Regions from separate parts of the Paenibacillus sp. Soil724D2 genome, predicted to be linked through region 1. Evidence: riboswitches for the same ligand, from Rfam matches in the RefSeq annotation. Region 1 holds a riboswitch; each other region holds the start of a gene.
The links. Region 1 has a riboswitch for cyclic di-GMP ahead of ASG85_RS15985 (hypothetical protein). Riboswitches for the same ligand answer to the same signal wherever they lie in the genome.
Positions count from the first base shown of each region.

Region 2: linked by a shared signal. The riboswitch ahead of ASG85_RS30365 (putative bifunctional diguanylate cyclase/phosphodiesterase) and the one ahead of ASG85_RS15985 (hypothetical protein) in region 1 are both predicted to bind cyclic di-GMP.
Region 3: linked by a shared signal. The riboswitch ahead of ASG85_RS06990 (dynamin family protein) and the one ahead of ASG85_RS15985 (hypothetical protein) in region 1 are both predicted to bind cyclic di-GMP.
Region 4: linked by a shared signal. The riboswitch ahead of ASG85_RS29885 (putative bifunctional diguanylate cyclase/phosphodiesterase) and the one ahead of ASG85_RS15985 (hypothetical protein) in region 1 are both predicted to bind cyclic di-GMP.

Region 1 is NZ_LMRY01000015.1:8,983-16,889, forward strand. It holds gene ASG85_RS15980 (S-layer homology domain-containing protein) at 1-3,314, shown strand, start outside; cyclic di-GMP riboswitch class I at 3,594-3,688, shown strand; gene ASG85_RS15985 (hypothetical protein) at 3,735-3,977, shown strand; gene ASG85_RS15990 (metallophosphoesterase family protein) at 4,116-5,234, opposite strand; gene ASG85_RS15995 (LiaF transmembrane domain-containing protein) at 5,482-5,778, shown strand; gene ASG85_RS16000 (PspA/IM30 family protein) at 5,822-6,484, shown strand; gene ASG85_RS16005 (PspC domain-containing protein) at 6,487-6,945, shown strand; gene ASG85_RS16010 (PspA/IM30 family protein) at 6,949-7,635, shown strand.
Region 2 is NZ_LMRY01000056.1:1-7,907, reverse strand. It holds gene ASG85_RS30390 (threonine synthase) at 1-16, opposite strand, end outside; gene ASG85_RS30385 (YheC/YheD family protein) at 173-931, opposite strand; gene panD (aspartate 1-decarboxylase) at 924-1,325, opposite strand; gene ASG85_RS30375 (sulfite exporter TauE/SafE family protein) at 1,831-2,598, opposite strand; gene ASG85_RS30370 (MFS transporter) at 2,794-4,125, shown strand; gene ASG85_RS30365 (putative bifunctional diguanylate cyclase/phosphodiesterase) at 4,147-5,928, opposite strand; cyclic di-GMP riboswitch class I at 5,991-6,084, opposite strand; gene ASG85_RS30360 (HAD family hydrolase) at 6,290-6,940, shown strand; gene ASG85_RS30355 (GNAT family N-acetyltransferase) at 6,980-7,402, shown strand.
Region 3 is NZ_LMRY01000005.1:51,612-59,518, forward strand. It holds gene ASG85_RS06985 (dynamin family protein) at 1-693, opposite strand, end outside; gene ASG85_RS06990 (dynamin family protein) at 721-2,202, opposite strand; cyclic di-GMP riboswitch class I at 2,312-2,398, opposite strand; gene ASG85_RS06995 (hypothetical protein) at 3,367-4,107, opposite strand; gene ASG85_RS07000 (hypothetical protein) at 4,173-4,364, opposite strand; gene ASG85_RS07005 (hypothetical protein) at 4,585-5,466, opposite strand; gene ASG85_RS07010 (AAA family ATPase) at 5,483-7,666, opposite strand.
Region 4 is NZ_LMRY01000046.1:7,912-15,818, reverse strand. It holds gene ASG85_RS38785 (hypothetical protein) at 40-198, opposite strand; gene ilvA (threonine ammonia-lyase IlvA) at 366-1,622, shown strand; cyclic di-GMP riboswitch class I at 1,685-1,773, shown strand; gene ASG85_RS29885 (putative bifunctional diguanylate cyclase/phosphodiesterase) at 1,858-3,396, shown strand; gene ASG85_RS29880 (BMP family lipoprotein) at 3,655-4,728, shown strand; gene ASG85_RS29875 (ABC transporter ATP-binding protein) at 4,858-6,399, shown strand; gene ASG85_RS29870 (ABC transporter permease) at 6,392-7,471, shown strand; gene ASG85_RS29865 (ABC transporter permease) at 7,473-7,907, shown strand, end outside.

The DNA of each region.
Region 1 (7,907 bases):
ACCTGCCTTACACAACAGAAAGAGTACTAATGGATAGTACGGATGCGGTTTATTTATTCAATACGTCAACAAAGACGGTTGATAAGGTATCACTTAATCTGACGCCTACAAATACGATTACGCAAGCAACCTATTCGGATAATAAATTAAGCTTTACTGTACCGATAACGGATATGGTATTCAGTCAAGAAACTGGCCTCGTATATGCCGTATCCCAAGATACAAACAAACTTCTATATATTAATCCTGCTACGCTTTCTATTGAGCATGAGATGTTCATAGGCTCGAAGCCGACAGATATTGATATTTATAATGGGAAGCTTTATGTGGCTTTGTTCGGTAGTACTAAAATTGCTGTTACCGATACTCAATACACCGGCGCCATTGCAAGTTTGATCGTTAATGAGCCACCATTCCAAATCGCAATTAGCGCAGATACAATCTATTATTTACCAGAATACGGAGGCAGTGGTAATCGTAATTTGTATACGTATGATGTTGCTTCCGGAGTATCTAAAAAGGTTGTGTTCAGTGATCAAATCAACACATCGTTCTATCAAGGTGACCTCATCTATAGTCCTGAATTAAACAAACTATATATTGGGGAATCGCAGTCATCCCCTTCTTCTTTATCGCTGGTTGGCCCGGATCCAGCTAATGCTGGGAAATATAAAACATATGATAAATCAAACGGATATTCACCTTCATCCCGACCATTGGTAAAAGATGAAGCAGAAGTCTTTTTTGCAGGGAAAAAGCTGGACGCTAGTAATTTGAAGTTAGTAAATGCCTCATACGGAGAGCAGGTCATTTTTGCAAGAAATCAATATGTCTTCTCGAAAAAAGCTGTTTATGATCGAACCAATGCGAATAAGCTTTTCGACCTTCCTTTTACAATAGATAACGTGACGATGGCAGATGACGGCAGTGTAGTGCTCTATAGTCTAGCTAAAAATGGTATCTATCGTTATACAAGTGTTGAGGAGATTAAGATCCCTAGGGAAGTTCCCAAAAGCTCAAGCTTTACTGACACGAACTACACATCCGGGCAAATACAGGGCAGCTTGAAATGGGCAGTACCGGATGATCAATCCTATATTACAAGCTATACTGCTTATTATTTGGATGCTCAAGGCAATAAGCTAGGTATGATAGGCGAACTAGCAAAAGGCGGTGCCAATACAATCTCTGTGGCCAGCACAGCCATACCTGCTAATGCCAAGCAAATGGGTGTTTTCTCTAAAAATGCTTATGCGGAAAGCGTCAAATATACGGCATCACCTATTTATGATTCACCGAATTTCTTGACTGGAAAGCTATCGTTCACTGAGGCTAATACGTCCTCTGGATTATATACTGGCTCCCTTCAGTGGTCGCCAGGCGATGAAACAGGAATTACAGGCTACGCAGTTTATTTTCTAGATGCAAATTTACAGGCCGTTGGTAATGCGATCACCAAGGTAAATGCTGGAACAGTTACGTATGGTGTTTACAATATCCAAACCGTGCCCAGTAATGCTGTAAATATTGGAGTTGTAGCTCTCAATCATTTGCAGCAGGAACTGAATATGATCAGTTTAATTAATGTTTGGGATAATATCTCTGCTGTGCCTGTAACAGTAGCCAATTCTGTTTATCTCCCGGCTCCCGGTGCAATATCCTTTACAAGCACGGAAACGGATACTGGCAAAGTGGGAGGCGCTCTTTCATGGAAAGCTGCTATTGATCAGTCGCAACTGACTGGATATAAAGTGTTTTTCTTGAACGCTAATAATGAAAAAGTGGGAAATTTAGCTATAGTTAAAAAAACAACAGGAAGTTCATATCGAATTACGATTCCTAATGGAACTGTACTACCTTCTGGTGCTGTCAAAATCGCAATAGCAGCTGTGAATACATCCGGAGAAAGCAAAAATCTATCGGTATTGGAGAGTATTGAGACTATAGGGACTCCAGATCAGGGAACAGATCCAATTCATGTTCCAGATCCAAATCCAAATCCAAATCCAGGTTCAGGATCAGATTCAGGTTCAGGTTCAGGTTCAGGAACGGTACCAGATTCAACTGTACCAAAAGTGGAGATAAGTACTAACGATAAGGGACAAATTGTAGTCAAGCTTACATTTACAAATAAACAATTGGCTGAAATCATTGCTAAGCAATTACTGAGTCAAGTGGATTCTTTGATTAAAACGGTTGTTATAGAGATTCAAGGACAAGGGGACTTTGCTCAAACGGAGTTAAGTGCATCTGCAATCACACAAGCAGCCTCCTTGAATGCCGAAACCATGATTCACGTTCAATCTTCAATAGGGGAAGTAAAGTTTAGTGCGGATTCGATCAAACAAGCAGTTCAACAACAAGGTCTAGCTATAGATACTACAAAAATCACAGTATCTTTAAGCAAAATTGATGCCGAGTTAGAAAAGTCTTTTGGTATCCTGCTTCAAAAATCCTCTGTAGAGCAAGTATTAAAACCAATTGATTTTACAATACAAGCGGTGTCTGGGGATAAACAAACCGAGATAACCACAGTAAACTCTTACATTCAGCATTCCCTATTGGTTCCTGGGCTGACGAACATTACTGCTATCAAGAATTTGGCTGGTGTGGTATTTGATCCCATTACAAATACTTACTATCCAGTTCCAACGTTTTTCACGGTTAGTGAAGATGGAACACTGCAAGCAAATATGATACGTAAGGGTAATTCCATTTATTCCTTAGTGAAGAATGTAAAAACTTTTGAAGATGTACCTTCGTCTCATTTTGCCAAGGAAGCAATTGAAACCCTGGCATCTAAATTCATTGTTTCTGGTTATGATAACGGTTCTTTTGGATATGATAGTCCAGTTACACGTGCTGAATTTGCTGCCTTACTCATAAGAGGGCTTGGCATTCAGCCAAAGAGTGGATTGCCTGCAAAATTTAATGATGTACAAACAAACGCATGGTATGCTGCGCCCGTGTATGCTGCTGTTGAGGCTGGTTTAGTAAGTGGATATGAGGATGGTACCTTTAAACCAAACCAACCGATTACCCGTCAGGAAATGATGAAAATGGTTCACAGTATGCTGCAAGCAGGCGGATACACCAAACAATTAACGGAAACGGAAAAGAACGCGGCTATTAACAAATTTGGAGATCAATTGAGCATTCAACCATGGGCAAGAGAGGCAGTTGCAGTTGGTATACAGGAAGGCATTGTTAATGGTCTTACCGATTCAACCTTCTCCCCTACAACACTCGCGGATCGAGGACAAAGTGCTAAGATACTGTATCAATCTTTGAAGGTTTTAAAATTTATTAATTAAATGTAGCAGGCGAATTTGGCGACCGTACCCTAGTTGGGACGGTCGTTTCTTATTTGGAGGATGGATATCAGTACGATGGTATGGTATGAATGGAGAAGGGCGTAACGCCAAGAACATTGTTCTACTTAAACTTTTTTGTATGAAATCACACACTTTGTGTACGGATTACCTCTTTTTTGTAGAAAAATGTTGAATTTCATTATTTTATGGAATACCATGGAAATAGATAGTTCTTTACAACTAGAAATAATCACTCAAACACACCTAATATCAAGCAATAATGAACAAAGGCAAATCCATCGAAAGGTGGAGACGCAAAGCCACGGGTCTAAGCCATGAATCACATGTCATGGGATGATAGCCGGGATACTCTTTAGGGGCTTGTTTTTTTATTGCCAAAAAAGAAAGGAGGGTCTCAAAATGGCAACATATCTTATGCTGATTAAAGTATTCGACGATGCCGAAAAGGTCATATACAAATTTGGTCCAACAGAAGAAAGTTTGGGTGAAATTGAATTTAATCTAGTTCATGAGGAATTTCGGCAGCTAGAGAGAGTCCCAGGTACAACCAAAGACCATATGTTCATGAAGGCTGCTTCTGCTATTGCAAGATGTTATGCAGAGGGAGACGGTTTTCCGGATAAAACTTTTTTTGCTTCATAAATGAGTTGTTTCAATTACTATCTTTCCGTACGATACATGCGACCCGCAGCAAATGCGGCAAGATTTTGTTAGATTACAAAAACTGCTCTAAATATTTTTGTAATTTCTTTGTTGAACGAAGTTATAAATGATCATTAACTACCTAGCGGCAACGCTCGGTAGTTTTTTCAATTCCGCCCCATAACGCTTCACAAATGGCGGCTCAATCCATCTCTTCTCCGAATGCTCACGCCCCTGAATCACAATACGATCCGTATAAACGTCCACAACAATACTCTGGCTAGCCGCGCTGCCTTCAGGCTCATTTTTCGAATTCCATATTTCGTGGACAGAGGCGCTAGATACTGCTAGGAACTCCAGCTGTTTAATCTGCTTTGTAGTCTCCAAATTCCAGTGGGTATGTCCACTGAAGAACACCACATTCGGATTCGGATACGCATTTACAATCGCCCTAAGCTCTTCATGCTGTACAACTCCGAGCTCTTGATCCGAGCCGTCCACGGTATGAACGAGCGGTTGATGCAGGAACACGAAGATAGGCTTGTCCGGCGCCGCAGCCGCAGCTTCCTTCAATTTATCTTGAAACCAAGTAAGCTGTTCAGTGGATAGATAAGCGTCTTCTTTCACGTTAGGATCCACATCGCGATAAAACTCACCCCCAAGAAATAGAAAGTGATAGTCCTCCATGACGAGCTCATGGTAGGGCTTTTCATAATTAAACATCTGATGGAATAGGTCAATGGCCTTTTGGCTTGTCCAATTCGGATTCAGCCTGCTGGTATCTTGACCGCCACTCTTCGTCTGCCACATTCCATAATACTCATGATTTCCCATCGTTGCATGTACGGGAGGTAAAGGGTGTTCGCTCATAACGCTGACCAGACTCCGATTATCGGCTTCGTTGCCATTGCTAAGGTCACCATTCAGTACCATAAGTTTGCTGTCAGGTCGAATAAGACGGTGATCGGCTAAAGCAGCACGGAAGCGCTTTTGAGAATCTTCGTCTTTTGCACCCACATGTATATCGCTCAGCACGGAAAAAGAAAAGAGAGGCGCGTTACTTGCCGTGGACGTTTTTTTGGGAACAGTACGAAAAAGTTTTACCATAGGCAATGGCTCTTTACTAAGAATATCCGCCTTAAACGATTTCGAAACAGGCGCTATCGCCGTTGCTTCCCAAGCATAAGTAGGGAGTAATAGAAGGAATAGAGCGGATAATAGGATGCGTATAGTTAACGTTTGTAATCGTTGTTTCATCTAAGTTAAACCTTCCTTTTCCCAGGATAAAAGCGTTGGTGACCGAGTTCGTTAAGTATTTAACCAAAACGTCTGTCGTATAAACACTGTTTTTGCCTGACACAGGTCTTAGATGCGCCCCGACTAAGGTCTAGGAACAAATACCGTCGTTAGTCCGTTTTGGAAAGCTTCGTTTTTACCTAAAATAAAGACATGAACAAGAGCACAGCAAACAACAAAGCAAACAACGAAAGGCGGTGACGAAACGATGAAAAGAAATACAGGCTTAGCCGCTCTGCTAATCGCATTCGGTGCACTGATTCTGTTAAATAAGCTAGGCGTTCACATGGGACCATTTATTGGCTCGGTGATGGGATACTTGATTCCAATAGGAATGGTTGGCCTTGGTTATGTAGGCATACAGAACGGCAGCAAAATCGGTTGGATTATTGCAGGGCTTGGCGCTATCATCCTGATAGGTAAGTTAGCTGGTTGGATCATCATTTTACTGGCGATTGGGTTGATAGGTTACGGAGTTTCGATGTTAACAAGAAGAACTGTGTAATGGAATGAAACGAATACAGAGAGTGAAAAAGGTGGTATGAGAGATGAGCCTATTTAGGCGAATGAGAGACATTACCGTAGCAACACTGAATGAACATTTGGAGCGATCGGAAGACCCGGTCCGCTTGATTGACCAGTACTTAGCAGCGCAGCGTGAGCAGCTTCAACAGTCCGAGAGACTGTATCAACAATGTGTAAGCCACGCCGCTTCACTCCGACAGCAATATCTGACGGCGCTGGAAACCAAAGAGAAGCGCGAGCATCAGGCGCTGTTGGCTCTGAAGGCCGGCGAAGAACATATGGCAAGGATCGTGCTTCAAGAAAAGCTGCAAGCCGAAGAGAAAAGTGAGCAGTATCATGAATTGTACGACCAAGCAAAGCAGTCCATCCTTGATTTAGATGAAGAGCTGCAGCAGCTTAAAGCGGATTACAAGGAAGTGGCAGACAAACGCAGCTACTACTTAGCGCGAATGGAGTCCGCACGGTTGCAGCAAAGACTGCATGCTAGAAGCAGTGTGACGCAGGATGCGACACCACGGATGTTCGGTCGCTTGGAAGAGCGCGTATCCGATATGGAGCTGCATGCCAGAACGCTCCGCGATGTAAGACGAATGGGGCGCGAAAGCTACTATAGCGGGGGGAACCCGGCAGTAGATGCTGAAATGGAAGCTCTTAGAAACAGACTGCAGCAGGAGGGAGCCAAGTAATCATGAGCAAACTATACCGCTCACGAAGAGATAAGAAAGTTACTGGCCTATGCGGTGGACTCGCCGAGGCCATGAATGTAGATGCAACGCTATTACGTTTGTTAGTGGTGATTACCACAATCTTCACTGGAGGAACAGTCATTTTCATCTACTTTGTAGCTGCACTTGTTATTCCAAAGGAACCTGGGTACGATCAGCCGCCATTTGATCCTTATGCTGGCTCATATGGCCGTCAAGGCTATAATGGCGGGGCATGGAACTCTCACAAGCCGCACCACCCTAGCCATGCGCCACAACAAACGGGCTACAATGCTCCGTACGACGCAGGGAAAGTAAACAACATTGACGAGATGATGAAAGACATTGAAAAGAAAGCTCTGCAAAGAGAAGTAGAAGAACTGAGAGCCAAAGTCGCTCGCTTCGAACAACAACCAATTGATATTAAAAAAGGAGACGTGTAAACCATGGGAGTATTTACAAGAATGAAAGATATGACAAAAGCATCAATTCACGAGGTATTGGATAAAATTGAGGATCCGATCGTTATGTTGAATCAATATTTACGGGATATGGAGCAAGAAATCGCGCAAGCTGAAGTTACTGTTGCTAGACAAATCGCCAATGAGCGCAAGCTGAAGCAACGTCTGGAAGAGTCTGTTCGTCTCGTGGCTGACCGCGAAGCAAAAGCTTCCGCAGCGATCAAAAATGGCCAAGAGGCTATCGCTCGCCAAGCCGTTGAAGAAAAATTGTACCACGAAGATAAAATTGTTGAGTACACAGATCTATATGCCGCTTCCAAAGCACATGCTGATGAGCTAACACAGCAGCTGCACGAAATGAAAGACGAGTTCTACAAACTGCGTAATAAACGCAACGAGCTTGTGTCCCGCGCTCAACTGGCTAAAGCCAAAAAACAAATGGCACAAGTGTCCTACAATGGCGTCATCGAGAGCGGCAACGCATCCCGCGGCTTCCAACGTATGGAAGAGAAGATTATCCAACTGGAAGTTGAAGCAGAAATCGCTCGCAAGCCTTACGTACCAGCAGGTTCAGTAGGCAGCTACACACCTGTTGATGTTGCAAAACAAGCTAAAGTTGATGAGCAGTTGAATCTGCTGAAAGAGAAATTAAACGTTAAAGAAGCCGAGTAATCTTGGTTTTATCTAGAATCCCCTCCTTGTGAGGGGCTTTTTTTGTTTGAAATTGGCTTATAGGGAGTGGAGCTTACTTCTTTTCAACCTTTTTAATGGATTTTGTTGATTGGAATTGTGGATGAACGAATTTTCATCCGGTGACTGATTTGATTTTCTGGTTTTGATTTTAGTCTTTAGTTTTTGGTTTTAGTCTTTAGTCTTTAGTTTTGGTATTAATCTTTAGTTTTGGTTTTAGTCTTTAGTTTTTGTTTTCGGCTTTTGTTTTCGGC
Region 2 (7,907 bases), on a different contig from region 1:
GCCCCAATCGCTTCATCTCCGGGCCTCCTCAAAGTTTTCAATAGAAAACTATTATAGTTTTAATAAGAGTTTTGTTATTGCAAACTCTTATTTAGACTATTACCAAGAGGAGAAGATGGAAACGGCTTGTGTCTTTTGATTTATTTTTATTTTTCCAACTTATTTTAGCGATTCAAATATTTGGTTTGTTTTTGTTTTTCTTTTTGTGAAATGACTTTATCTTGTAGAACATCGACTTATCCTTCAATTTCAAAAATAGCTCAAGCATTGGAGCGAAATTAACCTCAATTATCCAAACATTCCCTTCTTTATCGAATGCCATATCAATCCCCATCGTCCGCACCCAAGGATAATAAGGACCCAATTTCTTAGCGGCTTGCAAGGCAACTTTATCGAGCTGTGAGAGGAGATCAGAAGCCCGCATCTTTTTGAGCGCCGAGTTTTTGAGAGCATGTTCCACCGATACGACCTTGCCGCTGCTCATGCGAATATTCGTTACGATAAAGCCCTTTCCGGCCACTTTGGCCAGTTTACCGGTCACTTCCCAAGGTGAGTTTAGGCGTCGCTGTACCATCACTCTGAGATCAAAGGGCCGGTCATTCACCGTAGCAAGCGGAATTCGCTGCTGAATAATGTTGTTTTTGCTCGCTTTCTTTTTGATATAAGCGTTTAATTGGGTATGGTTTGTAAAATTTTTCTTCGTAGCGCCATCCTGTACCTCATATGTGGAAGAATCCATCTTTTTGATCCGAATGACACCATTGCCCCCATAGCTCCCAGTTGGTTTAATGATGACCTGACTGTATTTTTTTATCATGCGCCAGAAAGAGCTTTTTCGCAGCCATGCTGTTTCTGGAAGATTCACACGAAGTTCAGACGATTTCTGCAGCAGCTTATATTTGGTCCATTTACTTGTGTTTAGTTTAGTCATTAGATTTCGCTTCTTGCTTGAGAATAACAAGATCATGTTCTTCAACCCTGAGCAGTTGATTGCGTTCATCAACGAAGACCACTTGAGGTTTGAGGTTGTTAATTTCGGCTTCATTCATGAGTCCCATACTTAGAATAATAACGAGGTCGCCAGGAGCAAAAAGGTGGGCAGGGGGACCATTCAAACCGATCTTGCCGCAGCCTTCCGGCGCAGGTATCGCGTAAGTTTTCCACCGGGTGGCGTTTCGCAGACTTGTGACTTGAACCAGTTCATAGGGTAAAATATTCGCTTTACGCATTAATAAACTGTCTATGGTAATGCTTCCCACGTAATCCAAATCGGCTTCCGTTACCGTCGCACGATGGATCTTCCCTTTACACATTAGTCGCAGCATATGCAGTAGCTCCTTTAACATCACATTGGGTATTCATCACAAAGTATGACTAAGGTCGATCTCCTGGTGTAGGCTATAGCCTATTTCCAAAGAAAAATGGGTAAATGCCACGCTGAATTAGGGCTATGATATACTAATTAAACGGATATATGTAAAACTTGGGTAGATGGGAGTGAAAAGTTCTGCAGCCTATTCTGGTTATTGATCGGGCAAACGCGGAGAAGGGTTAAAGGGGATATATTGGAGAATAGCTGCTGCAATTGCTGTAACGGAAATGTTGGCAATGTCACTCATGCTGGGTTTACATATTATCAAGCCAACGAGCCAATTCATTATCCCGATAAGAGCGGCAATGACGTTGAAATAAAAGGCAGGTATTTCCCGGGGAACCGCACAAAACGACAAGTTAAGAGCATAGCAAGAAGCGTCCGATTAAGTTTACTCGGACGCTTCTTCGTATGAATGATCGGTTCAATGGAAATAAAAACGGAGTCTCAGCTCTGATTCAGCCAATTAATTTAATGCCGCTAATCAATACCAGACTTGCAATAATCATGCGCAAAACATTGGTCGGTGCCTTAGCAGAGAGCATGCTGCCGATAACGACGCCGGGAACGGAACCGATGAGTAGGTTGAGGACGAGCGTATAATTCACATTCCCCATACTGGCATGCAGAATGCCTGCTGCCGTTGCAAGGAAGAAAGCGTGAGCAATGTCAGTTCCGACGAGCTGAGCCGGGTTCATACGGAAAAAGTAAAGCATTGCAATAGCGTACAAGGAGCCGGATCCAATGGACGTAAGCCCGACAACAAAACCCAGTACAGCCCCAATTGTAATGGTTAGTCCTCGTTTCTCCTCCAAAGATTGGAGCTGCCAGCGATTTTCTTTGATTTTGTGGCCGAAGAAAACTTTAAACAAAGTAGCAAACGCCACCAGAATCAAGACATAACCAAGAGCATGCTTAATAATGATCTCCTGATTATGAAAGAACGAATTGAATAATTTTAAAAAAATAATAGCTGCAATTACACCTGGAATACTACCCATGGCCAACATTTTAACCAGCTTGAAATCAATCGTTTTCTGCCGCCAATGCTGAATCGTGCCAAAAAGCTTTGTAATCGAATTATAAAGAAGGTCTGTTCCCACGGCAATTGAAGGATTTATTCCAATCAGGATCAAAATGGGGGTGAGCAGCGAAGCTCCGCCTACACCAGTCAATCCGACCATAAAACCAACAAATACGCCCATAAATAAAACTGTTAAAGTCATGTTGTCATGTCCCCAATCCAATTACCCACTAACCATATTGGATTAATTTTATTATATAGAAAAGCATTATGTAAAGGAAAACTTTTAACTCTTTTTGATTTGACTTCATAATGCTCTGAACATGCTATTCATTCATTCTGGAATCAGTTACAATATGTGGATGTGAAAAAAAGTAGTATTTAGGAGGTGACATCCATTAGAAATCGAACTACGGTTATGGTGAGTATCGTTTTGGCGGTATTAGTGTCGTCTATCGATACCACGATTGCGAATACCACAATGCCGATTATTGTGAAAGAAATTGGTGGCAATGACCTGTACGCATGGGCATTTACCTCCTATATGGTCCTGTCTACTGTATTAGCTCCATTAGCTGGCAGATTATCTGACCTATTTGGGCGGAAGCGGATCTATGCAGCAGGCATACTTCTGTTTCTTTTCGGATCTGTGCTTTGCGGTTTATCCCAGAGTATGCTGCAGCTGATTTTGTTCAGAGCGATTCAAGGAATTGGTGCAGGGGTGATGATGCCCTTTCCTGCCATTATTGCGGGAGATATTTATCCGGTGGAGCAGCGAGGTAAAGTACAAGCGTATTTCACAGGGATGTGGGGGTTATCTGCCATATTAGCACCTCTACTGGGTACGTTTTTCGTGACCTACCTGAGTTGGCGGTGGATTTTTTTCGTTAATATACCGGTATGTATCGTTGCGCTTCTTGCCTTGCAGCCATATAAGGAAGTGTATCAACCGAAGAAAGCCGTAGTCGATTATGGCGGAGCTATTTTGTTTGCCTGTGGCATTTCCTTATTGCTGCTTACTACAGCAGTTGAGCGTTATAGCTATATGTATGGCGCGCTAGGAGGCATATTTATGATTGCTTTCTTTTTATATGAGAGAAAACATCCTGCGCCAATCGTTCCGTTAAATCTGCTGCGCAATCGTCCAGTGGCCATTATGATTGCAAGCTCTTTTCTAAGCTGCGCGGCTCTCTTTGGGACTTCCAGCTTCATACCTCTCTTCCTGCAAAATCAAGGCTACTCGTTGTTTGTTAGCGGTATTGCACTTCTGAGCACATCCATTGGGTGGATGGCTGTTGCTGTTCCTGGTGGGAAATGGGTAATTCGCTATGGATATAAACGGCTTCTAGTCATAGGTAATATAATACTCGTCATTACAGCTGCCTTATTTTATTTCATACATGAGGGTACTCCATTCTGGTACACGTTTACCGCACTAACGACGCTTGGTCTTGCTTATGGGATAATCTTCACTATTACTACAATCGGTTCACAGCAGCTTGTAGCAGCGCACCAGAAGGGGATTTCTACCTCGTTGCAGCTCTTTGCACGGAATATTGGAACAGCGGTCAGCGTAACCATTATGGGTGCAATCCTTACGAAATCCAGCGTCTTTTATACAGGTATTCACGGTATGTTCGTGTTTGGACTTTTGGCAAGCTTACTTTCATTGGCCATGCCGTTTGCTATTCGTTCGGCGTCCGATCTGAAAAGCCAGAAGACGGAGTAACCTCCGCATTCTGGCTTTTTTTCATAAAGCATTTGGACTAGCATTTGTATCATGGAAAACATAACTCTTTTCAAATAGCTCAGCTGTAAGTGGAACTGAGAATAAGTATCCTTGTATATTTTCACAACCAAATCTTTCTAGAAGATTGAGCTGTTCATGAGTTTCTACACCTACGGCAATGACACTCATTTTTAAACTATGTGACATAGCCATAATAGCTTCAATGATTGAAGATTCCGAATTATAGGTAGAGATCTCATGAACGATCGATTTATCAATTTTCAACGTATCCACTGGAGAGTTATGTAAATAACTTAAAGAAGAATAACCAGTTCCGAAATGATCGATAGAGATTTTAACTCCCTCACGCTTTAAAGCATAAAGCTTTTCCATGCAGCTAAGGTCGTAATTCATCGAAATGCTTTCGGTCATTTCAAGTTCTAAATACTGTGCTTCCAGCTTATTTTGATGCAGAATCTCGAGAATCATTGTCACCAAATCTTCTTGATGAAACTGGACAGAGGATATATTCACTGCAATAGGAACAGGCTCCATGCCCGCAGCTTGCCATTTATTCATTTGTAAGCAGGCAGTTTGTAAAACCCATTTTCCGATTGCAATAATTTGTCCGGACTCTTCAGCAATAGGAATAAATTCCTTCGGAGAGACGCTTCCTAACGCATGGCTATCCCACCGTAGTAAAGCTTCTACCCCGATTATTTTGCCAGTAGGAATATGGAATTTGGGTTGGTACATGAGGTAGAGCTCATTATGTTCTATAGCTGACCGGAGGGATTGCTCACATGCACTTCTCCTCGAATAAATGACACTCATTTCCTGTTCATAAAAATGATAATGGTTTCCACCGAGGTCTTTGGCCAAATACATCGCTTGATCAGCATTTTTCAGTAGAACCTCCGGATCTTCTCCATCGATTGGATACAAAGAGATACCGATACTAGTGGAAACAAAAACATTTCGACCATCAATTTGGAAAGGAGCTTCCAGTTGTCGAATGATTTTCTCCGCTTGCACAGCTGCTGACTCCCGATTCCCGAATGGGTACAAAATCACAAATTCATCGCCACTTAGCCTGGAAACAATGCTTTGTGCAAACAAGCTTTCCGAGAGCAGTGCGGAGAACTTTTGCAGCACCAGATCTCCCAAGTGGTGGCCTAAGGTATCGTTAATGAGTTTAAACCGATTTACATCAAGGAAAAGTAGAGCTAAGCTTTGATTATGTTGTTTGGCTTTGTTTAACACATCATGGAAAAGCTGATTGAACTGGTTGCGATTCGGCAAGCCTGTCAGAAGATCAAAATAGGCTAGCTGTTGTATCATTTCCTCGGACTTCTTTTTTTCAGTCAGATCACGGAGATAAGCTGTATAAACATGCCTTCCTTTATACGGAGTGCTCGTAATCGTTATTTCCGCTGGAAACACGCTGCCATCCGATCGAAATGCTTTCAATTCGGTTCGCTTACCGATAATCGATTCATCTTTGGCTGTGAATAGCAGATTTAAGAAGGTTGTCTCCTGGCCATCTTTTTCAAAAAGAAAATCGATTAACGTTAGCCCTAGAGCTTCTTTGCGTTCGTAACCCAAAATGGCTTCTGCTGCAGGATTAAACGCAATGATCCTCCCACTTGAATTAAACATCATGATACAATCGATAGCAGACTCTAATAGCGAAGCTTGGAGTGCTTTTTTGTTATTAAAGGATAAGTAAAGAGCAGTTATTGAAATAATGAACGTTAGCAGCATGAGGTAAATTGGATAATTATCTGTTAGCGTATGGTGCATGAATCAACCTCATTTCGTATAAATAAAAAAGCCCATCCCGAATGAAAGGATGAACTCCTTGACTCGGTAACCTGTCGTCCATAGCAATCCCAATTAGGGATGCCTTAGGTCATGGCTTTGCGTCGCATTGTTTCCAATGGTTTGCTTTTTACGATTCTATTTATGTAGTTCATAAGGCACTAGTCAGTGATGTGTAAAGCTTAAATACCAGTTAATACGCCCTATTATAATTAGTTAAAAATGACGTGTCTATAGCGGTATTTGCATATAATTAGCGAACGATGTCGAATTCAACTAAGAATAATTTATAATGCTAATTTCTTGATTTTTTATAGTTCTAAAGATGGATAGGTGAGGTTCAATGTATAAATCAAGCCATGTTCGAGGCATTATTTTTGATATGGATAATACACTGCTGAGGTCTAAGATTAATTTCCAAATGATGAAAAAGCAAGTGGCGGACTACCTTATTGATCATGATTTATTGCCAGTTGGTTTTCCGATTCAAGAGCATACCACTTCAACCATGATTGAGTATGTGAAAGCGAACGGGATGTCTGAAGAGTCCTATACAGAAGTGATGCATATGGTCGTTCAACATGAACTAATCGGCATGGAAGGCGCAGGACTGGAATCCCATGTTTCCGAGCTCCTGAAAGCTTTAATGACGGGATATGTCCTGGTTATTGTGACAAATAATTCATACAAGGCAGCGGTACAAGCGCTGGAAACAACGGGAATTCATCCATACTTTGATTTGATCATCGGAAGAGAACAAATGGAAGCGATGAAACCATCTCCATCTGGATACTTAGCCGCTAAGCAGCATTTTCCACACATTCTTGAGAGCGAATGGATATCAATCGGAGATTCGTGGATAGATGGCAGAGCGTCCGTAGATGCAGGAGTTCCCTTTATCAGCTACGGGCTGAGCGGACATCTGATGAAGGAGAAGGGAATCTCCCCTGTAGCTCATATTGACAGCTTGCTTAAGTTGTTAGATTATGTGTAGATAACAATACGAAAGTAGTGAATAAAGATGTTAGTAAATGTGAAATCCCGACTAAATGAAAATGATATACAAGAACTGCTGAGTTACAGCGTTTTCCCCGATCCTGAGGCGTTGCAACCTGTCATTGATCGTTATGAAAATGATGCTAATCTATGGTTGTTTGGATATGAATCCGAAGGTATCATGGTGGGCATTATCGGCTTTGAACTCAGTGATAATCAGGAGATGACGATCACTCATCTTGCCGTTGAACCGGAGAGCAGAGGGGTAGGCTTTGGACGAGGGATTATCCTAGAAATTATTGAAGATATGCACCCCGTTCGAATCGTGGCAGAAACGGATGAAGAGTCAGTCCAATTTTATCGGAATATTGGGTTTGTCATTCGCAGCCTCGGAGAGAAATATCCGGGTGTAGAGCGTTTTCTATGTACATATGAGGTAGAAGAAGCGGAAGAGGATTAAGAGATCGCAGAGACTGTTAAAGAAACGGAACTACGATTCGTAATTTTTGGAAAAAGACGTTAGAAATTGAAATCGCGGAGCGTTGTTCCTCAAAGTATATTTATCTCTTTCAAAAAAGGATCTGAGTCGTCGACTCAGATCCTTTTTTTTCTATCTATATGGAATTAAATGTTTTTGGGTTAGGGGGAGGTAAAGTTAAATCCATCCTGATGTTTTGTTTTCTAATTTGTAGGAGAAGACATTCGATTCATTCGTCTAATCATGCTCAATATTGAGGTCTTAAACCGGGATCAATCGTCAATTATGCTGGGTTGAGGTTGTTGGATGAATGAATTCAAACACGCGGTTGAATGGTGTTGTTTAAAAGAGTCAATTTCATAATAAAGTCCGATTTTTCCAAGTATGGATTCGGGAGAAATGCAGTTGAATAAGAGCCTTTAGAGACTGCTATTTCTTCATTTCCAGCGTATTTTGTAAAAATAAGAGTCCGTAATAAGAGTCCGTA
Region 3 (7,907 bases), on a different contig from region 1:
CTTCGATGATATGTAAGGGATTGATCCTTCAATTTCGATATGGGACACTTCTTCATTATCATTGAAGTGCTTCATCCGCTCACTATCAAGAGGCTGCAGCGGCTCATTTTCTTTACCATCCTTATCATAGCAGCGTCCGATGAACTCTTCCCGTCCAGGCACATTTTTAATACTAGCAATGGTCGCCGTACATGCAGCTTGCTTGGATGGCATAAACTCTTTTCCCAATAAGGAGTTGATTAATGTTGATTTTCCTGAACTCATCGTCGCAATTACAGCAATTTCAAAATCTGTACTAAGCGCTTTGTCAAAATTTTTCCTTATGACCTCGCTGCGTAGTTCATCAAACGGACCTCTCTGCATATCTCCCACTAGCTCGGTTAATTCACTTATTTTATCTTGTCTTCCTTCTGCCGGAATATGATCAAGTTGGATAGCGGCAAGTCGTTTCTGATTATATTTCATACAAGCTTCTCTTATATCGTCGAAGTCCGGTAATGTACCCTGAAATACAATTTTAAATTCCGTTTCGTTAAGCTCGCCAATTAAGATATCAATCAATTGGTCCAACCAAACCTGTAACCGTTCATTATAAAATTTGACCAGCCTGCTGTCTTGGCTGATGTTTTCCCCATCAAATAAAATCTTTGTTTCCACTTTATAGGGATTATATCTTAAAAATACTTCTGTCATTTATGTCACCTTCCGTAATTTGATTTCTCAACTGGTTAACTGTAATAAAAAGCGCTCCAACAAGCCAATACCAGTTTTATTCAGAGCTTTTTGTAAGGATTGTGAGCTAAGCACAATATTACCGACTTGGACATCGATGTGGCTTTGAATTTTAACTTCAGAGATGGATAAAGAGCTATTAAGATTTCTTGCGATAACATTCATATCATATTCAGGAATTTGAAATAAACTATAAAAGGAGAGAAGATCTCTTGTTTCTTTTCTTGTAAGCTCTCTTCCTTCCAGTGCATAAGTAAACAAGCTTGCTGCATAAGCTGAGATTGGAATTACAGTTGGAGATTTAACGCCATGATCGGTGATGTATTTGATTGCAATATTCAAAGAGTCAAACATGTCGTCATCAGCATCCAAATCCAGTTGATCCACCTTGTTCAGCAAAAAGATAATATTCTTATCTAGCGCTACTTTTAAAACATTTTTCAATAGAATGCTATCATCCTCAGATGCAAGGTTAGTTACGTTTAATACATATAAAATCATATCAATGTCTGCTGTTTGTAATATATTATACGTAATTTCACCGTGCTCCCTATCCCTCGAATTATTAGTGCCAGGCGTATCCATAAACGATATCTTATGTCCCTTGAGCTCAGAATACGAATGTACTCTGCCTTCTAACTGAATCCTACTCACATCGGGATTATGGTTCCAATCAGTAACATCGGAATAAGTTACATCCCTTCGACTATCTAATAAGGTCCCGGAAGCAACACCAACCTCTTTCCTTAACACAGGGTTATTGGTAAACTCAACTATTTTGGATGTGCATGCTTTATTTTCAGATGGAAACATCTGTTTACCGATAAGAGCATTTAATACGGTCGATTTCCCAGAGCTCATTGTAGCGATAATTAATACTCTCGGTTGTTTGATCAGATCAAAGTTTCGATGTTCTTGTATAATATGATAGAAATAGGACAAGCAAGATAACTTTTTATTTTCCAACAAACTATTCACATTTTCATGTGCTAGAATCTTTAGTAATATCAGCCTGATTTGAACAGTTGTTGAAGGTGCAATTTCGAACAAGTCAGAATAAAGTTGTATTATTTTATTATGGTAAAACTGTTCAAAATTAGAGAGATTCAGAAATAATAGTTCAGCCAGCAAAAGTATGCAGTAATTGGCCTCAATAAATTTCCATTTAAGTAACCAGTTCTTATCGTAACCTATGAGTCTAATTCCCTTTTGTAGTAAATCAGTTTCGTTATTAGAACTAAGGTCCATAAACTTATCAAAGTCATGTTCTGTGATATGAAAAGCAGTCTTATAAGAATTCATAATATCTAAAATCTGCTCATTGTTTCTTTTACTTGATTTCAAAGCAATATAGATAAATACGACATATGAATATCGAATTGAATAATTTTCTTTGAGAATGGGATGTTTATCCAAATTAATCTTAGAAACCATCGATTCCAGTTCATAGTCTAGACTGGTAAATTCCATTGTACTTCCAGCCTCCTTTAAGATTGAAAATTAATAATTTTCGGTTTATTCTTGAAATTCGAAAAAAACATCACACGCAAGTGTGATGAGTTAATTTGGACACACCACTTTAGGCAACTCGGCCACCATAGAGTAGCTCATCCTTAGGCCCGAAGCTTTGCGTCCTTACTTTTCAATAAGCTTGCTATTGTCTAGTAGTTATTAGAAGCTCCTAGTTATTTACAGTATAGGTCTAAAGACTTAACCAGTCAACTAAATATTACAACTTTCGGCATGGTTCCCCAAGTGGGAGGCGGAGTTTTGACGAACGAAACTGAAGATATGCTACCAATGATTTACACACCTTAAGAAGCTTGAATGCTGTGCTTCTTGTACCTAGTAATAGCATTTACATACGCAATAGCAAATGAAATTTTGAAGTAATCATACATAATTGCATTTTGTATAATTGGAGCTAAAATCTATCAATAATTTCCTTCATAAACTTTCTTCTGAAATGCTGAATTTATTATTGATAATGTGGAAGGGCTTCCATAAGTGGCGTTCGTATAGCGATTCGTGACAAAAAAATCAATTCAGTGAAGACCTTTTTAAATGCAGCAAACCTACGGGTCTATTATTTATTCACTGTTGGCATTAATTCAAGACTACGGAATAGTGACATGCTGAACTTAAGGGGAAGTGATGTCGTTGAAAAAGATGAACTATCGGGGCGCTGATTTGTATACGGGAGAAGAAGACAAATAAGGTGAGGGATTTCCAGTGATGTGCCCAGCGAGGCATTGAAGAGTACCTCGCTGCACGAAAAAACTATTCAGATGCCAAACCACTATTTATTCCCCGAAATCAGCACACTGGTAAAATCCCTTTGCAACGGAATCAAGAATGGGCCTGGGACACATACCCTACGGTAAACATTTGGCTACCATTAATATGATTCAAATACTTCTCAATCAAACAACTCCTAATTCGATAACTTGACTGACATATGTTAGAGAAAAGCTTGTTCTTACATATACCCTGTAAGGTAAAAATTACTGAATTCTTGGTCTCTATTATCATCGAAACAGCATCAGTAAAATGGATTTATGGTCTTCCTTGCTATATCATAGTTTGTTCGGAGAACTTAGTTCTGAAAATTGAGTTATCAAATTATTAAGCGGGCTAAAGTTTTAATAATTTATAATTAATATATGCTTTGAGTAATCTTGGTTGCATTAAAAAAGGGAATAGTGCAACTTTTAACTTTTCAACTATATCTTTCCCATTAGATGAGTCAACAGGAAACAAATTAATTATTTTCAAATAATCCATAGTTAATAAAGTAAGAACTATCCAAAAAATTGATTCATTAAAATCGAGCGCAACCTTATATGTATTCAGTATTGTTTTATCTTTTTTTACACGAATAACAAATGGTAAGGAAAATATAAAAAATGATAAAATTATAGCTATAATAAAGAACCATTTACCAGCTACTGAACTAGTATCGATAAAATATACTAAAAAAAAGGTAGCAACAAAAGGCACGCAGAAAAAATTTACTATTGAAGATAGAGCGACTGATTTATTAATTCTCTCTTGTTTCAGACCAAGGAAGCAAAATGATATTATTAACAGAAATATGTATGTTATTATATTTTCTGCATTAAATCTATCGCTACTCGATACAATAATAAATATGATACCTATAATTACACCTAGAAATAGTACAAATCCATTAAGTAACATACGTCCGACCGTAATAAGAATCGTGATAAGTACATTAATTATTTTAGTTATCAATTTCCCAAAAACAAAAATGTATTCACTTATTATTCTAGTTAATTTTTCATGTATAGCAGATCTTGCATTTTCAGAAATACGTTCTATTGTTTCTTCAAGTCTAATAAGCCATTCTTTCATTGAGTTCTCCTCTAAAGATTTAGTTAATATTCAATTTTATTAATAATTCATAATCATTTTAGATCTCATAATAACATCTTCAATTTCCTCGAATTAACAATAGTTTGGGTCATATAAAGCAGCGAGTATAAATCCAATGAATAAATATAATGGCGAATAGGCAAAGTATCCATGCCAGACTTTCTTATTTTTTCAATCCATTTCAACGCGGCATCTTTTCCGATTTCACGATTCTGCATCGCAAACTCTATAGTCATTGGCAGGATCTCGTATTATATCGCATGCGAGTCAAAAATGAGAATTTCATAGAGGCAGTTACAATCCGCTTCGTGCATCGATTTCAATTTTGCATGTCCCACCAGTTAACTTGCTCACTGATTACCCTTCTAGAGTCGCTTCCTTGTAAATATCGGTCCTAATCCCTGATTTCATACCAGTAGATGAACATATTCTAGGGAATTAGTGTTTTTATAACAGTCACGAAACTGAATTAATTGGAGTTCTTAACCTGGCTCGATAGGCCTCAATAAATGGATCAATCATTTGCCTTGCTAGTGCTACATATTCTTGCTTTTCATCCAAAAAGCTTTTTAATGCATTTAAATCAATCTTAAGCTTCTCTTCATAAATGTTTACTAGCGCTTCTGCCCCAGGAGTATTAATAAGTTTATCCATAAAAGATAACCCAAATTTAACATCGGAAATTGCTTTATTTATATTCTTTGCATGTGCTTCCCTTGCATCAGTTAAATCTTTTCTTCTCAGCCCATATGTTTCAATTGAAACCATTCCCATGAAGCTTTTACCTAAAATAATACCATCCTCAAGGAACGTCAAGTGCTCTTCTGGTGAATCAATACATGGATTTAGTAATAACCTAATTTCATATGGTTCATATCCAACTTTCTTTGCTCTAGCTGATTCATTTGCAATTGGAAAGAGGTTAGCTTTACCCAACAGAAACTCTTCATCGTCGTCATCAACCTTGTGCGTTCTATGTCTATTACAATCGATACAAGATGGCAGGAGATTTTCCCAGTCTGAAGCTAGCCAATAATAGCCTGGTTTCACTAAAATACCATCAATAACAACGCCACCTTTAGGCCTGTAATGTTCTACATCCACAGGCTGAACTTTAGCATAATTACTCTCGCAATACGCACACTTCTTATGAAACAATTTATTAAAAGCGTCTTTAATTTCTTCATGCTGATAGGCTTTATAGTCTTTATACGTTTTCTGATGATTATTTTCATCTGAATAGAATCTTATAAAATCTTCGCGTTCTTTAACTCCTATTGAGTTCGGTTTAGTCAAACACTTCGGAGCATTAATTCTTGATTTATCAATAAAAATCATTTTGTCCACCAACTTATCAAATTTCTTCCCAAATTTGAACGATTCGAGATAATGTTTCTTGTTTTAGATTCTCTGCTTCACCTTCTTTGATAATTTCTTTGTTCTTAGATATAAATTTATCTATTGCTTCGAACACTAGTTGCTCACGTTGATTCTCGCCTAAAAGTTTCAAATTATTTAATAGCTCTCTATTTCCCTCAAGTTCAGTTTTCTCATTCTCACTCAAATGATCTTTTGATAGGAGTTGATAATATCTGTTGAAGACTATTTCGATTTCAGGGTCAATGGTATTGTTCAGACCAAAGTAATCTGAAGTTAGTAATTGGTCAACCCTCAAACCTTCAGGGTACGGCAGATCAGCGAGTGAATAAATATTCCCTTTTATGTTTCGTCTAAGCACCATTATCTCATCTTCTTTTAAACCTCTTAAAGTAAGTGGCTCATGGCTTGTCACGATAAATTGGAGTCGAGGGAAAACTGATCTTAGACGCTGTACGATTTGCATTTTCCACCTTGGATGCAAATGCGAGTCTATCTCATCAATCAATACTATTCCCTGAGCATACGTACTATCTTTCCAAATTTTTTGTAGAATCATCATTATGTCGCATGCTAATGCGGTGATTGTTCTATAACCGTCACTCATCTCATTAAGTGGTACTCCCGATCCAAACATCGTAGTATAAATAGCCTCTTGGTTACTTTTTTTTCTCTTATAAATTCGATATGTATCTGTTAATGTAAATAACCTTTTTATAGCAGCAACTGCATCTTTAAATCTTTCATTTTTCAAACTTAACAGAAACTTCTCTGAGTTTATTAGTGGAACTCTAGGATTAAACAAGTTCTCACACCGGGCAAGGTCTCCGCTATATGAAATATCTTCGTCTTCCTCTGTAAATAATCTAGTAGAACCATAACCTAGAAGAAGCACAGGAGGTTCCTCAATGTTACCTTTAAATAAGCTTGAAGTTTCGTCAAAAAATAGTTCAATTGGGGCTTTACGATTGTTCAAATAAAGTTTTACAAATCCACGTTTAGTGCCCTTTTTCAAATATTTCTTTGCATCTAGACCTAGCCTAGCTCTATTAATACTCCCCATTAATGTTAAAGCAATAGCTTTGAGAATGGATGTCTTACCTGTGCTATTTTCTCCTAATATCATTAACCACGGCGCATTCTCATCATTTTGATTGGGAAAATTAATGATTAGGTTTCCTATATTTTTAAAATTGCAAATTTCAATTTTTTGTATTATAAGTCTTTTAGTAAAATAATTCTCTAGCTTTGTTTTTTTGAGCAGGTCATAATCTTCCGTCTTTAAAACATAATCTACATATGTATTTAGTTTCTTTTTTATGCTCTCATGAGATATACTTTTACGTTTATTAATGATTTCTTGCCATTTAATTCCATAGTTAAATGTTAGAAGTACTTCTGGATTCTCAGATAGTTTTGTAAGGATGAAAAGCCGCTTTATTAACAAAAATTCATCTTTATCATTATTGAATATGGATAACAAATATTCCTCTACCTTTTGGTAAAATAGAATGTCCTCATTACTTAAATGTTGATTTCTTTTTAAACGAGTATTTTTCGTGAGTGAATTCCAAAGTTTAATCAAATTATCTATTTCTTGTTTTCTTTTATCCTTTAATGTTTTCCTGTTTAAGTTAAATACATCAATGGTAATTCTACCTATATCTGTATCACTGAATAAAAGTCCGGAATTGTAATCACAAAGTAAAAATTCTTCAGGGTTGTCAACACATGGGTCAAGCAATAACCGTACTTCAGATTCAAGAGGCTGGAACCTTTGTGCTCTCTTCCCCTTAACAGGGAAAAGGTTCCCTTTGTTAATATTACATTCCTTACATATTAAATATAGGTTGTTCCAATCATATCTTAACCACCAATAATGGGTGCTACTAATTTGACCTTTCAAGTTCATAGCATTAATGCTTGGTCTAAATCTCTCAACATGCCACACCGAAGGATTGTCTAGTTTTAATTCACAGAACGCGCATTTATTATGAAAAGCCTTTGCTAGCTGCTTAGCTATTATCTTGTACAGTTTATAATTGGGCTTGAACTGTTCCAAGGTTTCCTCTTGAAAAAAGTTATGCATTAAGTCTTTTTCTACTATGAATTCCTGAGAATAAAATATGTTCGGTTCTGGAATTCTTTTAATCGAGATCAAATGTACCACCCCCTAATTTATTCCAATTTTTTATTATCTATTTAAATAGTTTGATTCTAACTTCCTGTCTAAATCACTTCCTTCGTCAGATATATTCAACACAAGATTGCAAACCCCTCCAAAATATAACAAAATCCCCCAAGAAATTCTCAGGAGGTTCTAGTCAAATAATAGTGATTAGCATTATAACACCATTTTATCACCATACCGTTTTTATTTAATGCCTGAAACCAAAATAAAC
Region 4 (7,907 bases), on a different contig from region 1:
TTATCTTGCCTTCTCTGATAAGGACATTGCGTCCTAGCTCTAGAACATTGGGAATACATATCGAACTAGGAAATACAGGACGCCGAAGATGATGACGACGTAAGCGGCATATTTGATGAAAGTAGAAGCAACTAGACTGGAATCCGATTTTTTCTCCACATGGCGTTCTTCGATATCGATATCGCGATGAGTCGACATTTGAACCACTCCTTTGAAGTTGTATTGCTATGTAATACCCTGCTGGGCACGAAGTGAAACACAGGAAAAAACGCTGCCAATATTATTTTCGTACAGGCGGACAGAGTTGTGCTACAATAATCTTTAAAACTTTAATAGCACAATGCGGAGAAAGGAAGTAAGAGAAAATGGTTGTTACCAGTAAAGTAGGTTTGGAAGATATTATTAGGGCCAATCATGTGCTCAGCAGGGTGATCGAACCTTCGCCGTTGCAACGCAATGAGCTGCTCTCTAACTTGTATGAATGCAACGTTTATCTTAAACGTGAAGATATGCAAATTGTCCGTTCTTTCAAAATTCGTGGAGCGTATAATGTGATTCAAAGCTTAACACCGGAGGAACGCGAAGCAGGTGTCGTGTGTGCGAGCGCTGGCAATCATGCGCAGGGAGTGGCTTATTCCTGTAAGCAACTCGGTATTGAAGGCAAAATCTTCATGCCGACAACAACGCCGAGACAAAAGATTTCCCAAGTTAAGCTATTTGGCGGATCTTTTGTTGAAGTTATTCTCACAGGTGATTCATTCGATGACTCCTCTAACCATGCCAAAGCCTACTGTGCTCAAGAGAATAAAGTGTTCATACACCCTTTCGATGATGTCCGCACGATTGCTGGGCAAGGCACAGTTGGTCTCGAGATTATGAATCAAATGCCCGAATCTCCTGACTATATCTTCGCAACGATTGGCGGAGGCGGCCTGGCAGCGGGAGTTGCAACCTATGTGGATAGTGTTTCTCCACGAACACGTATCATCGGTGTTGAACCGGAGGGCGCGGCAAGCATGACGGAAGCGCTGAAGCAGGGGAAGGTCGTGACCTTACCCACGATTGATAAGTTCGTAGACGGAGCAGCCGTGAAGCAAGTGGGCGAGCTTACTTTTGACATTTGTAAAGAAAAGCTTGAGGATATCGTCATTGTTCCTTCTGGCAAGGAATGTACAACCATTCTGGAGCTTTACAACAATAACGCGATTGTCATTGAGCCGGCCGGCGCGCTCCCAGTTTCAGCCCTCGATGCCTATCGGGAGCAGATTCGCGGTAAGAATGTGGTTTGTATCATCAGCGGCGGCAACAATGACATTGACCGTATGCAGCAGATTAAAGAAAGATCGCTCGTGTATGAAGGCTTGAAGCACTACTTTATCCTTAATTTCCCGCAGCGTGCTGGGGCCTTGCGCGAATTTCTGGAAGAAGTCTTAGGACCCACAGACGATATTACAAGATTTGAGTATACGAAAAAAAATAATAGGGACGACGCTCCAGCGCTGGTCGGCATTGAGCTCAAAAATAAAGATGATTATGAAGGTCTTATTGAGCGCCTATCTCAGAAGGATTATGGCTATATAGAAATAAATAAGGACCCCAAGCTATTTAACTTGCTTATTTGAGGAAAAATAGCCAAATGTGGAATGAATATGATATAGTTAATTAGTCCCATTTATTCCCTTAATATCGTAAAAGGCAAACTTATCGAAAGGTAAGGACGCAAAGCTGCAGATCTAAGGTTGCCCTCGCAACAATGATGGCTGGGCTGCCGACAGGTTGCAGTTTACCTAGACAGGTACACCTACGGCTATTCCGATTCGGAATAGCCTTTTTTTCATCAAATAAGGAGGTTCAAGAATGAGAGGCATACTTTCTAAGTGGATACAGCATATGAAAGCGCAAACGTTGGTCTATTTGGGCGTGCTGGGCTTCTTTTTGTTGACCATTAATCTACTTGCTGCTTCTTCTTTCTCCTTTTCGCCTTACGTTTACATTAGTGTGCTTGTTCAAGCACTAATCTGTCTATTTTTTGCGAAGAGTGTAGGGCAACTGCTTCTTACTAGTAGAGAGCAGGAAGAAAAGAGTAAACAACTAGCCTTTCTGGCCTATCATGATACATTAACGGGATTACCCAATCGCCGATTGTTTAATGACCGATTGGAGCGGGCGCTCCTGCATGCGCAGCGTAATGAACAACTGGCGGCTGTTATGTTCTTGGACATGGACCGATTCAAGGATGTCAACGATTCATTAGGTCATGCCTACGGTGATCGTTTAATTCGCCTTGCAGCAGAACGTTTGCTGGGCTGCCTGCGTGGATCGGATACGGTGTACCGCCAAGGTGGCGACGAGTTTACTATATTACTAGAATCTTTTGCGAAGCCTGAAGATGCAAGAGTTGTAGCTTCCCGAATTCAAATGGCTCTGGAAGAGCCTTTTATCCTAGATGGAATGCCAGTAACCATAACGGCTAGTATAGGGATAGCGTTGTATCCGTTAGACGGTAAGCTGCCTGAGCAGCTCATGGCGTATGCAGATGAAGCGATGTATGCGGCCAAGAATCGGGGGCATAACCAGTTCCAATTCTATGCCTCTGACATCGATGCCATGGTGAAGAGCAAAGCTCACATGGAGAAAGAGCTCCGATTGGCCATAGACAACAATCAATTTGAAATCCTATATCAGCCTCAATATGAAATAACAAACCGAAAATTAATCGGAATGGAAGCGATCATTCATTGGAGCAGGGGAGACAACCTCCTCGCAACTAGTATGGATTGGAAGAAAGCGGCCGAGGAAATGGGTTTCATGATACCTATCGGAAAATGGGCTGTACGAACGGCGTGCAGACAGATGAGAATCTGGCAGGACGAGGGCTACACACCGCTGAGAATGACTTTAGCAGTAACGGCTTCACAGTTTAAAGATGAGCATTTTATTGAAGAAATTGCCGTTGTTTTGAAAGAAACAGGTATCAATCCCATGTTGGTGGAGCTGGACCTTACGGAAAGTATCACATCTTCCAATGTACAAGAGGCTAGCGAGAAATTGATTATCCTGAAGAAATTCGGAGTGCGTATCGTGATGGATGACCTGTGTACAGGTCTTTTTACACGAAGCGGGCTCGAAGGTATGCCGCTCGATAGCGTAAAATTAGATAGCACATTGATTCGGGATTTGGTAGACGACGATGAGAATCAGCTGCTGGCTGCTGCCATAATTCGCATGGCTCACCGTCTAGGTTTAAATTTAATTGCAAAGGGTGTCGAAACAGAAGAACAACTGGAGCACTTGAGACTTTTGCAGTGTACGGAAGTGCAAGGAATGCTGTTCAGCAGCCCGTTAGGACCCGAACAATTCATGAGACTTATGAACGATAAAATTAACAAAGGGTAATCTAGATTTTATTAACCAGTGGTAGTATAATAAATAATTGGGGCTTGGAACCTATATTGTAGGGGCTTACAAAAAGACCATGTCAACTTGTATGACATAACGAATTATGTTAATTTGCTGGTGTATCGCTTTTATCTTGGGTTTCAAAATGATACACTCATGCTTATAGCCAGTCTTACATAATTTAACTAATTTTGGTCAACCTACAATGTGAGATTTCGTGGTTTTAAATTAATTGATCCTATGGGGGTAATAATCATGAAGAAAATGCTTTCAACAGCTCTTATGGCTGTAACGGTTTCTGCATTAGCTCTTTCCGGCTGTGCCAAAAAAGAAGAAACGAAACCGGCGGCTTCAGCAACTCCAGCTACTTCTGCAGCTGCAACAGCTTCTGCGGCACCAAGCAACAACAGCGGTAAAGACTTCAAAATCGGAATGGTTACCGATATTGGTGGCGTCAATGATAAATCTTTTAACCAAAGCGCATGGGAAGGCTTGAAGGCGCTTGAGAAACAAACAGGCGTTAAAGTGAAAAACCTTGAAAGTAAAGGCGATGCAGATTACACGCCTAACTTAAACCAATTCGTTAAAGACGGCTACAACCTAACTTGGGGTATCGGCTTCTTGATGGGCGATGCGCTAAAAACAGTAGCAACTCAAAACCCAAATGCTAAATTAGCGATCATTGATAATGTCGTTGAAGCTCCAAACGTAGAATCCGTAACATTCTCTGAGCAAGAAGGTTCTTACCTTGTTGGGGTAGTTGCAGGTCTAACAACAAAATCAAACAAAATCGGCTTCGTTGGCGGTATCGACATCCCGGTTATCAAACGTTTTGAAGCTGGTTTCGTAGCTGGCGTTAAAGCGGTTAATCCAAATGCTAAAATTCAAATTAACTATACAGGCGCTTTTGACAAGCCAGACCTTGGTAAAGCAGCAGCAGCAACGATCTACAACGATGGCGCTGATGTAATTTTCCACGCAGCTGGTTCCACAGGTAATGGTGTATTCAACGAGGCGAAAGACCGCGCGAAAAACGGTAAAAAGGTTTGGGTTATCGGCGTAGATAAAGACCAATCCCTTGAGTTCGGCGATGAAGTTACACTGACTTCCATGTTGAAACGTGTTGACACAGCAGTTATTCGTGTTTCCAAAGACATCATCGACAACAAATTTCAAGGTGGTAAAGTGGTTACACTCGGTCTGAAAGACGATGGCGTAGGCCTTCCTGAAACTTCCAAGAAAAATGTATCCGCGGAAATCTTGAAAAAAGTGGATGAGTTCAAAGCAAAAATTATTAGCGGCGAAATCAAAGTTCCTGAAAAACCTTAATTTAGGTATAAAAGGCGTTGCGGTTACGAACGATAGGTTTGCTTCTGTTCAAACAAGGCTAGTTATAATAACTAGCCTTGTTCTTTAGTTTTAGAGGTAATTAAAAAAATTGATCCTTAGGGTGATCTGATGAGTGAAGTAGTCCCTGTTGTTGAGCTTAGCAACATTACGAAGCGGTTTCCAGGAATAGTGGCGAATGATGCCATTAGTTTAAAGCTGATGAAGGGTGAAATTCATGCCTTGCTTGGCGAAAATGGCGCGGGTAAATCAACACTAATGAACATTGTGTTCGGACTTTATCAGCCGGATGAAGGTAACATTAAAGTGCAAGGCAAGGAAGTGTTTATTGATAGCCCGAATCGTGCTATCGAGCTTGGCATTGGTATGGTGCATCAGCATTTCAAGCTGGTTCAGCCATTTACCGTGACAGAAAACATTATTTTGGGCATGGAGCCCAAAAAAGGGTCGAAAATCGATTACAAAACAGCGCAAGACAAAGTACGTAAGTTATCGGAACAATATGGTTTGCGAGTGGATCCAAAAGCGAGAATAGAAGATATCTCCGTCGGCATGCAGCAGCGTGTGGAAATATTGAAAACGCTGTATCGCGGCGCCGATATTCTTATTTTTGATGAACCTACAGCTGTACTAACGCCGCAAGAGATTAGTGAATTGATGGTCATTATGCGCAATCTTGTCAAAGAGGGCAAATCCATCATTCTCATTACACATAAGCTGAAAGAAATTATGGAGATTGCCGATACCGTGACGATCATTCGTCGGGGCAAGGTCATTGATTCTTTAGAAATCGCGAAGACCAATCCGCAAATTCTGGCGGAGAAGATGGTCGGTCGCGATGTTTCCTTCAAAGTGAACAAGCAGGATGTGAAGCTTGGAGAACCCGTTCTCCAGGTTCAAGAACTAGTCGCGCGAAACCAGCAGGGTTTGCCTGCTTTGAAGGGGCTTAATTTTGAGGTGAAAGCCGGAGAAATTCTGGGCATCGCCGGTGTTGATGGCAATGGACAGAGTGAATTAATCGAGGCGTTAACCGGGCTGCGTTCTATTGATAGCGGTCGTGTGCTGCTGATGGGAAGCGATATTACAAACTATACACCGAGAGAAATCTCCGAGGCTGGATTGTCGCATATTCCTGAGGACCGGCACAAGCATGGACTCGTACTCGATTTTACTATGAGCGAGAACATGGTGCTTGAAACGTATTTTCATCCTGCGTATAACAAAGCTGGTTTCTTGAATTATGAAGCTATCGATCGCCATGCGGAAGCGTTGATTAAGCAGTTCGACGTTAGAACGCCAAGTATCTACAATAAAGCGCGTTCCTTGTCAGGTGGTAATCAACAAAAGGCGATTATTGCCAGGGAAATATACAAAAATCCCAATCTTCTTATTGCCGCGCAACCGACGCGGGGATTGGATGTCGGTGCAATCGAGTTCGTGCATCGTCAATTGATCGAGCAGCGGAACAAAGGCAAAGCAGTTCTGTTGATTTCTTTTGAACTGGATGAAATTATGAATGTGTCGGATCGCATTGCCGTTATCTATGAAGGACAGATTGTGGGAGAAGTGCTGCCGCAGGAGACGAACGATCAAGAGATCGGTTTGCTTATGGCTGGCAGTAAGCGCACAGAGAAAGGAGCTGCTCATGAATAAGGTTGCTCGCATTTTTACAAGTGAATCAGCGGTGAATCCGATCGTGGCGATTATACTTGGGCTGTTATTCGGAGCACTCGTGATGCTGGCAGGCGGATATAACCCGATTGCCGCCTATGGGGCGCTATTTTCTCGTATTTTCGGTAATTCGTATGATATAGGTGAATCTATTCGTGCGATTACCCCTCTTATTTTGACGGGATTATCCGTTGCATTCGCATTTCGTACAGGCTTGTTTAATATCGGTGCAGAAGGGCAATTCGTCATGGGTATGACGGGGGCTACATTTATCGGTGTCAAATTGACAGGTCTTCCATGGATTATTCATGCTCCATTAGCTGTAATCGTTGGTGCGCTTATTGGTGGACTATGGGGAGCTATTGCGGGCTATTTGAAAGCAAAGCGTGGAGTTAATGAAGTCATTACAACGATTATGTTGAACTGGATCGCTTTGTTCCTGTCGAATTATATCATTAATCAATTTCTTCTAGAGCCGAAGCAGCAGCGCTCCTACATGATCCAAGAGTCGGCATCTCTGAGTATCACATGGCTATCGACTATGCTGGAGAATGCAAGAATGCACTGGGGAACACTCATTGCGATACTCGCAGCGATTGTATTCTATATCATCTTATGGAAAACGAAGCAGGGCTACGAGCTGCGTGCAGTTGGTCATAACATCGACGCTGCGAAATATGCCGGTATGAACGTGAAGAAGAACATTATTAAAGCAATGTTTATCTCGGGTGTTTTTGCCGGGCTTGCGGGCGTGTTTGAAGTTCTTGGTGTTTTCCACTATCAAGTTGTTTCAGCAGGCTTCCCAGGTTACGGGTTTGATGGGATTGCAGTATCCCTGCTAGGTGCTAACAATCCAATAGGGATTGTTCTGGGGGCCGCACTGTTCGGCGGATTGTCTTACGGTTCAGCAGGTATGAGCTTTGGTGCTGATGTGCCGCCGGAGATTATCCGTATTGTCATCGGCTCGGTTATTTTCTTCGTTGCAACCCAAGGTATCGTTAAATGGGTGCTTATCCCGTTCTATAGTAAACGCAAGAAAGAGAGGGCTACGTAACATGGACCTGCTCACCATGCTTAACGCGTTTTTCATTAAATTTAGTGAACTTATCAACACGACGCTCGTCTATTCGACAGCGCTCATCTTTGGAGCCTTGGGTGGGATTTATTCGGAGCGCTCGGGAGTAGTCAATATCGGAATCGAAGGCCTTATGGTTTCCGGGGCATTCGCTTCGGCCGTTGGTGCTTATTATGCAGAAGAGGCGAATATGGGTATCTGGTCCCCGTGGATCGGTTTACTGACAGCCATGTTATTTGCGCTCATTTTCGCGCTGATCCATGCCGTAGCAACGATTTCGTTCAAAGCCAATCAAGTCATCAGCGGTGTTGTGATTAACTTCTTGGCAGCAGGCGTAACGTTGTATTTGGTTAAAGTGCTGTTCAATGGTGCTGGTCAAACAGAAACGCTCAATGATGTGTTTTCCAAATGGGAA